One region of the Paraburkholderia sp. GAS333 genome, then DNA from elsewhere that is predicted to be linked to it. Evidence: riboswitches for the same ligand, from Rfam matches in the RefSeq annotation. Region 1 holds a riboswitch; the other holds the start of a gene.
What was found. Region 1 has a riboswitch for FMN ahead of ribB (3,4-dihydroxy-2-butanone-4-phosphate synthase). Riboswitches for the same ligand answer to the same signal wherever they lie in the genome.
Positions count from the first base shown of each region.

Region 2: linked by a shared signal. The riboswitch ahead of ABH945_RS25200 (6,7-dimethyl-8-ribityllumazine synthase) and the one ahead of ribB (3,4-dihydroxy-2-butanone-4-phosphate synthase) in region 1 are both predicted to bind FMN.

Region 1 is NZ_JBNDKS010000001.1:161,204-165,411, reverse strand. Features, by position in the region: gene glpK (glycerol kinase GlpK) at 1-225, shown strand, start outside; gene ABH945_RS00770 (HAD family hydrolase) at 394-1,080, shown strand; gene ribB (3,4-dihydroxy-2-butanone-4-phosphate synthase) at 1,204-1,923, opposite strand; FMN riboswitch at 2,079-2,265, opposite strand; gene ABH945_RS00760 (helix-turn-helix domain-containing protein) at 2,388-3,119, opposite strand; gene ABH945_RS00755 (MFS transporter) at 3,406-4,208, opposite strand, start outside.
Region 2 is NZ_JBNDKS010000005.1:41,204-45,411, forward strand. Features, by position in the region: gene ABH945_RS25185 (GMC family oxidoreductase) at 1-267, opposite strand, end outside; gene ABH945_RS25190 (sugar dehydrogenase complex small subunit) at 297-839, opposite strand; gene tpiA (triose-phosphate isomerase) at 1,134-1,919, opposite strand; FMN riboswitch at 2,022-2,178, shown strand; gene ABH945_RS25200 (6,7-dimethyl-8-ribityllumazine synthase) at 2,257-2,757, shown strand; gene ABH945_RS25205 (SDR family oxidoreductase) at 2,867-3,673, opposite strand; gene ABH945_RS25210 (FGGY family carbohydrate kinase) at 3,697-4,208, opposite strand, start outside.

The sequences.
Region 1 (4,208 bases):
GGCGTCGACGCGGTGCGTCCGAAGGTGCCGGAAACGACCGCGTTGGGCGCGGCCTATCTGGCGGGCCTCGCGGTGGGCTACTGGAAGGACGTCGACGAACTGCACAGCCAGTGGAAGCTCGACCGCCGCTTCACGCCCGCGCTGCCGCACGCCGATGTCAGGGATTGCCTCGACGGCTGGAAGCGCGCGATTCGCGCGGCGAAAGCATGGGCCGACACGCCCTGACTGGCTGACCGCAAAGTCGCCGCCTGAACCTGCCCGCGCGAATGAAAGCGGCGGCAAGACGTCGCCGCCATGGGGGCGACGTCAAAGCACGTATCATGATGCTTTCAATCAACGCGCATGAGCTTGCCGTTCTTCGGCTCACGCGCTTCCCGCTTCTGCATTTCAGGCATGATCGACCACCTCATCTGTGACTGCGACGGCGTACTCGTCGACAGTGAAATCATCGCTGACCGCGTGATGTTCGAAACGCTGACCAGCACCTTCCCCGGCCTCGACTTCGAACCGGTCGTCAAGACGGCGTTCGGTCAGCAAACCTCGCGCTTTCTCGAAGGCATCGAGAAGTCGTTCGACATCACGTTGCCCGCGGATTTTCTCAACACCATCGATCACGCCGTCGAACTCGAACTCGCGGCGTCGCTCAGTCCGATCAACGGCGTGCGCGAGGCCTTGCAACGCGTGACGTTGCCCGCGGCGGTCGTCTCCAACAGCCGGATGGCACGCGTGACCGCGTCGGTGAGGCGAGCCGGTTTGCAGCAGATTTTCGGCGAGCGGATTTTCAGCGCCGAACAGGTCGCGCGGCCCAAGCCTTATCCCGATGTGTATCTGTTTGCCGCGCAGACGTTGGGCGTGGAGCCGTCACGCTGCATCGTCGTCGAAGATAGCGTGGCGGGCTTGAACGCGGCGCGCGCGGCGGGAATGAAGACGATTGCGTTCGTCGGCGCGAGCCACATCCCCGATGGTTATGCGGACGCGCTGCGCAAAATGGGCATGACACGCATCATGAAACATATGGACGAGTTGCCCGCGCTGATCGAGGCCGGCGTGCGTGGGGATTTCGGGGACGTGCAGTCGTAGCCTGAATTGCAGTCACGTCGAGTTGCAGCGATAAAAAAGGCCGAATCTGTCTATCAGATTCGGCCTTTGTGTTTGCGCCGCGTGTCTGTGGCTCACATGCGGTGCTTAACGCCAATCAATTCATCAAACCTCTTCCACCTCACGCTCGCGCACCCGCGCCAGCGCTTCGCGAAACGCCACCAGCTCCGCAATCGTCAGCATCGGCAGATTGTGTTGTGCGGCGAAACGTTCGACGTCGGCACCGCGCGTCATCGTGCCGTCCGCGTTCATTAGTTCGCACAGCACGCCAGCCGGCTTCAGACCTGCGAGGACCGCGAGATCGACCGTGCCTTCGGTGTGACCGCGTCGCGCGAGCACGCCGCCGGGCATCGCCCGCAACGGGAATACGTGGCCCGGGCTCACGATATCGGCAGGCTTCGCCGCGTCGGCAATCGCGGCGCGGATCGTCGTCAGGCGATCGACCGCCGACACGCCCGTCGTCACGCCTTCGCGCGCTTCGATCGACACCGTGAACGCGGTGCCGTAACGGCTCGCGTTGTTGGTGGTCATCGGCGGAAGCTCGAGCGAACGGATTGTGTCGTCGGGCAGGCACAGGCAAACAATGCCGCTGCACTCGCGGATCAGCAACGCCATGGTTTCGACCGACAGACGCTCGGCAGATACCACCAGATCGGCTTCGTTCTCGCGATCGTCGTCATCCTGAAGGACGACGGCGCGGCCGTCGCGCATGGCCTGCAACGCGGCGGCGATGCGGGGCGGCACAGCTTCGGTGGCGAGTAGCGGGAGATCGTCGATTGCATCGCTGGCAATCGTCAAGGGAGCAGGAAATTTAGCAAAAGACATAGTTGAAACGCTCATCGCAAAAGTGGGGCGAAAAACGTTTCAGGGCATTGCAAACAGACAAAGACGCGCCGCTGAACGCCGCCCGATTCAAGCGGGGCGACGCTCACGCGTCGCCTGAACCTCGGGCGACGACACGACAACGAACATGACTATCTGCACATCTTCTTTCATCCGGACTGTGACCGTCGGCTCTGGCTTTTCACCAGATCTGCTGACCCCGCTGCGGTCCTCGATGCACTGAGAAAAACCGCACGATGCGGGCGCTCGCGGGCTCACCGGCTCACGCTTTCGCGCTGCCGGCATACCGCCGGTGGGGAATTTCACCCCGCCCTGAAGACGCACTGATTGCCGGATCGACCGGCTGGCAAAGCTTACAACAGTCGCGCATGGGCTGCTGCGCGACAGACCACGGCCTGACAGGAAGCTCTATTTCGAGACAAGCTATCATCAGCCTGAAATTGTGCTCAAACGGGTGTCGCTTCGCGCTGTGGCGTCGCCTGGGTCTGAGCTTCCGGCTGCGTTTCATGCCGCGTCTCGTGCAGCGCGGGCACGTCCCAGCGCGGCGGGGTCTCCGCCTTCAGCGTGACGCGAAAAGCGCGCGCTTCAGTGTCGCCAGGATTGCGCAGACTATGCGGCTGATCGGCATCGAACACGATGGCGTCGCCGGTTGCGAGCAACTGGCGCTGATCGTGAACGCTGACTTCGAGCGTGCCTTCGCTGACCACCAGATTCACCGTCGTGCCCGGCGCGCGGCGCGTGCCCGCCTCGGTGTGCAACGGCGCGATTCGCAATTCGTGGAACTCGGCGGCGGTCGGTTCGGCATCGGGATAAAGCGGCCGCGCCGAATAGCGCCCGTTCGAGCTAACGATGCGCTGCGAGCGCTCGGCCGGCAGATGCTCGAAGCCGTTAGTCGCATGACGCCGCAAGAACGCCGCCACCGATACCTTCAGCGCAGCCGCCACCTTACACAGCACCTTGATGGACGGCACGCTGCGCGCCGATTCGATCTGCGCGAGCATGGCCCGCGACACGCCCGACGCGCGGGCCAAAGCATCGAGCGACAGTTGCCGCTCGGCACGCAGGCGGGCCAGATTGACACCGACCAGGTGCTCGAGTGCGTCGAAGGGTTCGGCGGCGCGCGGCGACGCATCGGCGTCGATCGAGGGATCGCGGACCAGCGCGAGCGGGGAATGCATGATTGCCTCCAAAGCGCCGCCGGACGGCAACGCATGCGGTTAGTGGAAGCAAGATAGCATCGCGTCCGCCCACGCCCAACGAAGTTATCTTCACACTGTTATCAGTATTGCGGAGGGCGATTCTGGCAAAGCTTGTGCGGATTTTTCATATGGACAGGAGCTAGATTGAAGGCTCCTGGTCAGTCGTGCGGAGCATGCGTAACCGGGCCTTACAGGGTTGAAGGCACAACCGTCCTATACGACATCGGCCGGTTGCGCCCTCTTCCCTCGTCGCGAAATCTCGGTGTCAGACGTGCTCGCGCACTGTCACACTCTGCTGCGCCGCCTTCGACACCGGCGCATCCATCCGCGCGGCGAACCACGTCAGCAACAGCGCCACCACGCTGACGCCCGCCGCGACCCACGGCAGCGTATCGAGCGAATGGCCGTGGTTGATCACCAGGCCGCCGAGCCACGCGCCGCCCGCATTGCCCACGTTAAACGCGCCGATGTTCAGCGTCGACGCGAGATTCGGCGCGGCGGCTGCCTTCTCGACCACGCGCATCTGCAACGGCGGCACCGTCGCGAACGCGGCAATGCCCCATACGAAAATCGTGATCGCGGCGGCCACCTGCGAATGGCTGGTGCGCGCGAAAATCGCCATCACCACGGCCAGCGCGACCAGAATGCCCATCAGCGACGGCATCAGCGCGCGGTCCGCGAGCTTGCCGCCGACCGTATTGCCGATCGTCAGACCCACGCCGAACAGCACCAGAATCAGCGTCACGCCACGCGGCGAGAAGCCGCTCACCTGCTCCAGAATCGGCGCGATATACGTGAACACGACGAACACGCCGCCGAAGCCGAGCACCGTCATCGCGAGCGCGGTCCAGACTTGCGGGTCTTTCAGCACGCGCACTTCGTGACCGAGACCGACGGGCCCGGAATCGTGACGATTCGGCACCAGCGCGGTCACGCCGAGCAGCGACAGCACGCCAAACGCGCTGACGATCCAGAACGCCGCGCGCCAGCCGAACTGCTGTCCGATGAAGGTGCCGAACGGCACGCCGAGCACGTTCGCGAGCGTCAGGCCGGTGAACATCAGCGCAA
Region 2 (4,208 bases), on a different contig from region 1:
CGGATACGGCCCGGCCTGCACGAGATAATCGTTATCGACAGGTTGATAAACCGGATGCGGCGCCCACGACGAAAACGGATAAGGCGACATGAAGTCACCCTTGCGCGGGGAATTACGGAAGTTCGAGACGATGCGGCCGCGATCCACGCGCGGACCCGCTTCGAGAATCAATACAGACGCGCCTTGCGACACGAGACGATGGGCCGCGAGAGAACCGACGATACCCGAGCCGATAACAACGATATCGGCTGACAACTGCTCAGACATGCTTTGTTCCTTGAATTACCGATGAAGCGTCAGGCTGCCGAGAGGGGATTACGGCCCCAGCTTCCATAGGGACCGTAGGCGTAGCTTGGCGGCTTCAACCGGTCGGATACCACGACATTCATCAAACTGGTTTCGTAGGTCACGCAACGCGCGGCCGGACCCGAGCCGACCACGCCGACATACCAGGCGGTGGCAATCTGACGAGGCAGCTTGGCGAACGGGACATTCGCGGCATCGAGAGAAGCCTGCAATTGCTTTTCCGCGGACGGATTCGCTGCGATGTACGCGGCGAGCGCGGTCAATTGCGTGGCAAACGAAGGAACCGTCGCAACCAGACCGGCATAAAGCCGGTTTGCCTGAACAGCGTCGAGCGTGGCGCGCCCCGTGATCGCACGCGACACCATCAAAAACGCTTCGGGCGCGGCAGCAGTTTCAGGAACAACTGTTTGTGCGTTGGCGAGAGGCCAGGGAATAAAAGAACTGGCGTAGCTGGCCAATATGCTGGCCAGCAGTAAGCGCCGGCCGGAATTCGGCACGGAGCGGCCCGTATCGGGCTCGTGGGGATGAGTCATTTTGTAATGTTAAGTCCAGATCTACCGAGGCTGATAAATGCTGCTTCTTTTATCAGCATGCTTACCAATTATAACTCGACAGGCGCAGGTTATGGTTTTGGGACGTAGACCCGGACCGGCCATTACCTGTTCGACGATGCCGGAAAGCGGCCTTTTTCAAGCCCTTTTCTGCTTGAACGGATTTTTCCTTGCAATGATGTTTCGCTGGTCGCCAGGTAAAAATGCTTTCAGTTTAATAATACGCGTTCAATTGGCAGACGCGCGAAACGCCCGCAGAAATAGCGCGAGCCCGTTTCAACCGATATGCAGAGAATCATCGGCATGCAGGCTGGCAGCCGCCTCGATGATCGAAATGAAGTCCGCCGATTTGAGCGACGCGCCGCCAATCAGACCACCGTCGATCCCGTCGCAATCGAGCAGCGAGCTTGCGTTATCCGGCTTGATGCTGCCGCCATAAAGAATCCGCAGCTTGTCCAGACCCGCATCGTATTCGCGCAGAACATCGCGCAGTCCGGCATGCGTGGCCTGCGCTTCGTCGACGGATGCGCTGCGGCCCGTTCCGATCGCCCATACCGGCTCGTACGCGACGACGATTTTCTTTGCGTCGTCGACGGAAATTGCTTCGAGCACGGCGGCGAGTTGTGCGCGAACCACCGCGTCGGTTGCGCCCGCTTCGCGTTCCGCCAGCGTTTCGCCAACGCACACGACCGGTACCAGTCCGGCGACCAGTGCCTGACGCGCCTTCTCGCCGACCACCAACGCCGTTTCCCCGTGATTCGCCCGCCGTTCCGAATGTCCGACGATTGCGAACGTTGCCTGAAACCCGGCGACCATCGCGGCGGAAATCTCGCCGGTGAACGCGCCTTGCACATGCGCGGAGACGTCCTGCACGCCCCACGCAACCGCACTGCCCTGCAACGCGGAACGGGCCTGCTCGACGAAAATGGCGGGCACACACACGCCGACATCGACGTTGGTGTTTTCGCGGCTCATCCGTTCGCGAATTGCGGCAAGCAACGCGGCATTGGATTCAGTCGATCCGTGCATCTTCCAGTTACCCAAAATCAGCTTGCGTTGCATGCTTTCCTCTCATTGACCCGCGTCGCGCGCGCGATAGTCAGACCGCCCGCGTTGCAGCAAAAATTAAAAATTCGTGATACCTTACGCACCGTTCTGAAAAGAACAAGTTCTCGGGGCGGGGTGAAACTCCCCACCGGCGGTAATCGTGCGAAAAGCGCGTAGCCCGCGAGCGCTCGGTCACCGTTCTTTGGTGCAGAGGTCAGCAGACCCGGTTAGATTCCGGGGCCGACGGTCATAGTCCGGATGAAAGAGAACGGGACGGCCTGCGCTCGTCGCGACAGCGATATAGCGGGAAAGGGCCGTCCTTCGCCCTGTTCACACCAACAGGCTGAAGTCCATGAATATCGCAACCTCACTCCATTCAGAAGCACACAACGGTTCGTCCAACGGTAGCCGCACACGCATCGCTTTCATTCAGGCATGCTGGCACCGCGATATCGTCGATCAATGCAAGATCTCGTTCGTCGAAGCAATGCAGGAGCGCGGCTATAGCGCCGACGATATCGACCTCTACGAAGTGGCCGGCGCATTCGAAATTCCGCTGCACGCCAAACGCCTCGCGCAAAGCGGACGTTATGCGGGCATCGTCGCCGCAGGCCTCGTCGTGGACGGTGGCATTTACCGGCACGAGTTCGTCGCTCAGGCCGTTATCAGCGGACTCATGCAGGTACAGCTCGAAACCAGCGTGCCGGTGTTTTCCGTCGTGCTGACGCCGCACCACTTCCACGGGGAAGAACACGCGAAATACTTCAAGGAGCACTTCCTGGTGAAGGGTGCCGAAGCGGCTCACGCATGCGCGGACACGGTTCGCAAATTCGCGGCGTTGCCGGTTGCGTGATACCGCGTTGAACCTGCACTGAAGTCACGTTGAAGTAATCACACACGGCGCCAGTATGCGGGTGGAAAAATGTTTTTCATCTGCATACTGGCGCCAGAATCACGTCACTTCACGACATGAACATGCCGCCGTCGACGTTGATCGTCTGGCCGGTAATGTAGGCCGCATCGTCCGACGCCAGAAAGGCGACCAGTCCCGCCACATCCTTGCCCGTCCCTGCGCGCTTCATCGGAATGTTGTTCACCCACTCGGTCATCAACTCGCCCGGCTTATAGTCGCCGAGCAGCTTGCCCCATGCTTCGTCGTTATACGACCACATGTCGGTCGTGATAATGCCGGGGCAGAATGCATTGACCGTAATGCCGGTCGGCGCGAGTTCTTTCGCGAGGCTTTGGGTAATACCCAATACGCCGAACTTGCTTGCTGCATAGTGCGGCGTGTAGACGAAACCCTGACGAGCCTGCCCTGAGGCCGTATTGATCAGACGCCCGGTTTTCCCCGCGCGCAACATACGCGTCGCCGCTTCCTGGCAGCACAGGAAAACGCCCTTCGTATTGACTGCGAGAACCTTGTCCCACTCGGCCTCGGTGAGATCGGGCAGCTTCGCAATGGTGATGACGCCGGCGTTCTGCACCGAGATATCGACTTCGCCGAGTTTGCCGGCGACTTCATCGTAGAGATCTTTTACCTGCGACTTGTCAGTGACATCCACTTCGGCTGCAATGACGTCGTAGCCGGATTCGCGCAATTGGGCCGCCGCGTCGAACACGCTCTTCTCATTCGCCGACAGGCAAACTTTCGCGCCTTCCTGTGCGAAACGTTCTCCAATACTTAATCCAATCCCCCGGCTGCCGCCCGTCACAACCACGACTTTATTGTCGAAGCGCTTTGCTGCGGGTTTTACTTCGCTAACCATTCCCTTCTCCCAGATGAATTGAATTAGAGCCGTTCGATCCAGCGCAGCCATTGCGCGTGATTCTCCGCTGCAGCAGACACACCGCTGCCAGGTTCGACGCGGCGCAGAACGGGCCGCTCCGTATGGACCGCGTCGAGCGAATCGACCAGTCCAAGTTCCAGCGACGCCAATGCCGCCGCGCCCGCCGCCGATATCTCGCTGAGCGCCAGCGTACTGACCGGGCGATTCAACGTATCGGCCAGGTACTGAAGCAGGAAGGGCCGCTGCACGAGTCCACCGTCGAGGAACAGTTCGAGTAGCGGAACCTGAGCTGCCTGCTCCATCACCGTAATCACGTCCTTGATCTGATAAACGATCGACTCGTACGCCGCGCGTGCAACGTGTTGCCATGAATTCGAAAAATTCAGTCCGACGATTTGCGCGCCGCCCGGGTACTTCCAGTGCGGACAGCCAATGCCCGAGAAAGCGGGAATCAGAAAAACGCCGCCGTTGTCGTAGTCCGTAAAAGCCTGTTCGGCGACGGCAAAGTCGTCGA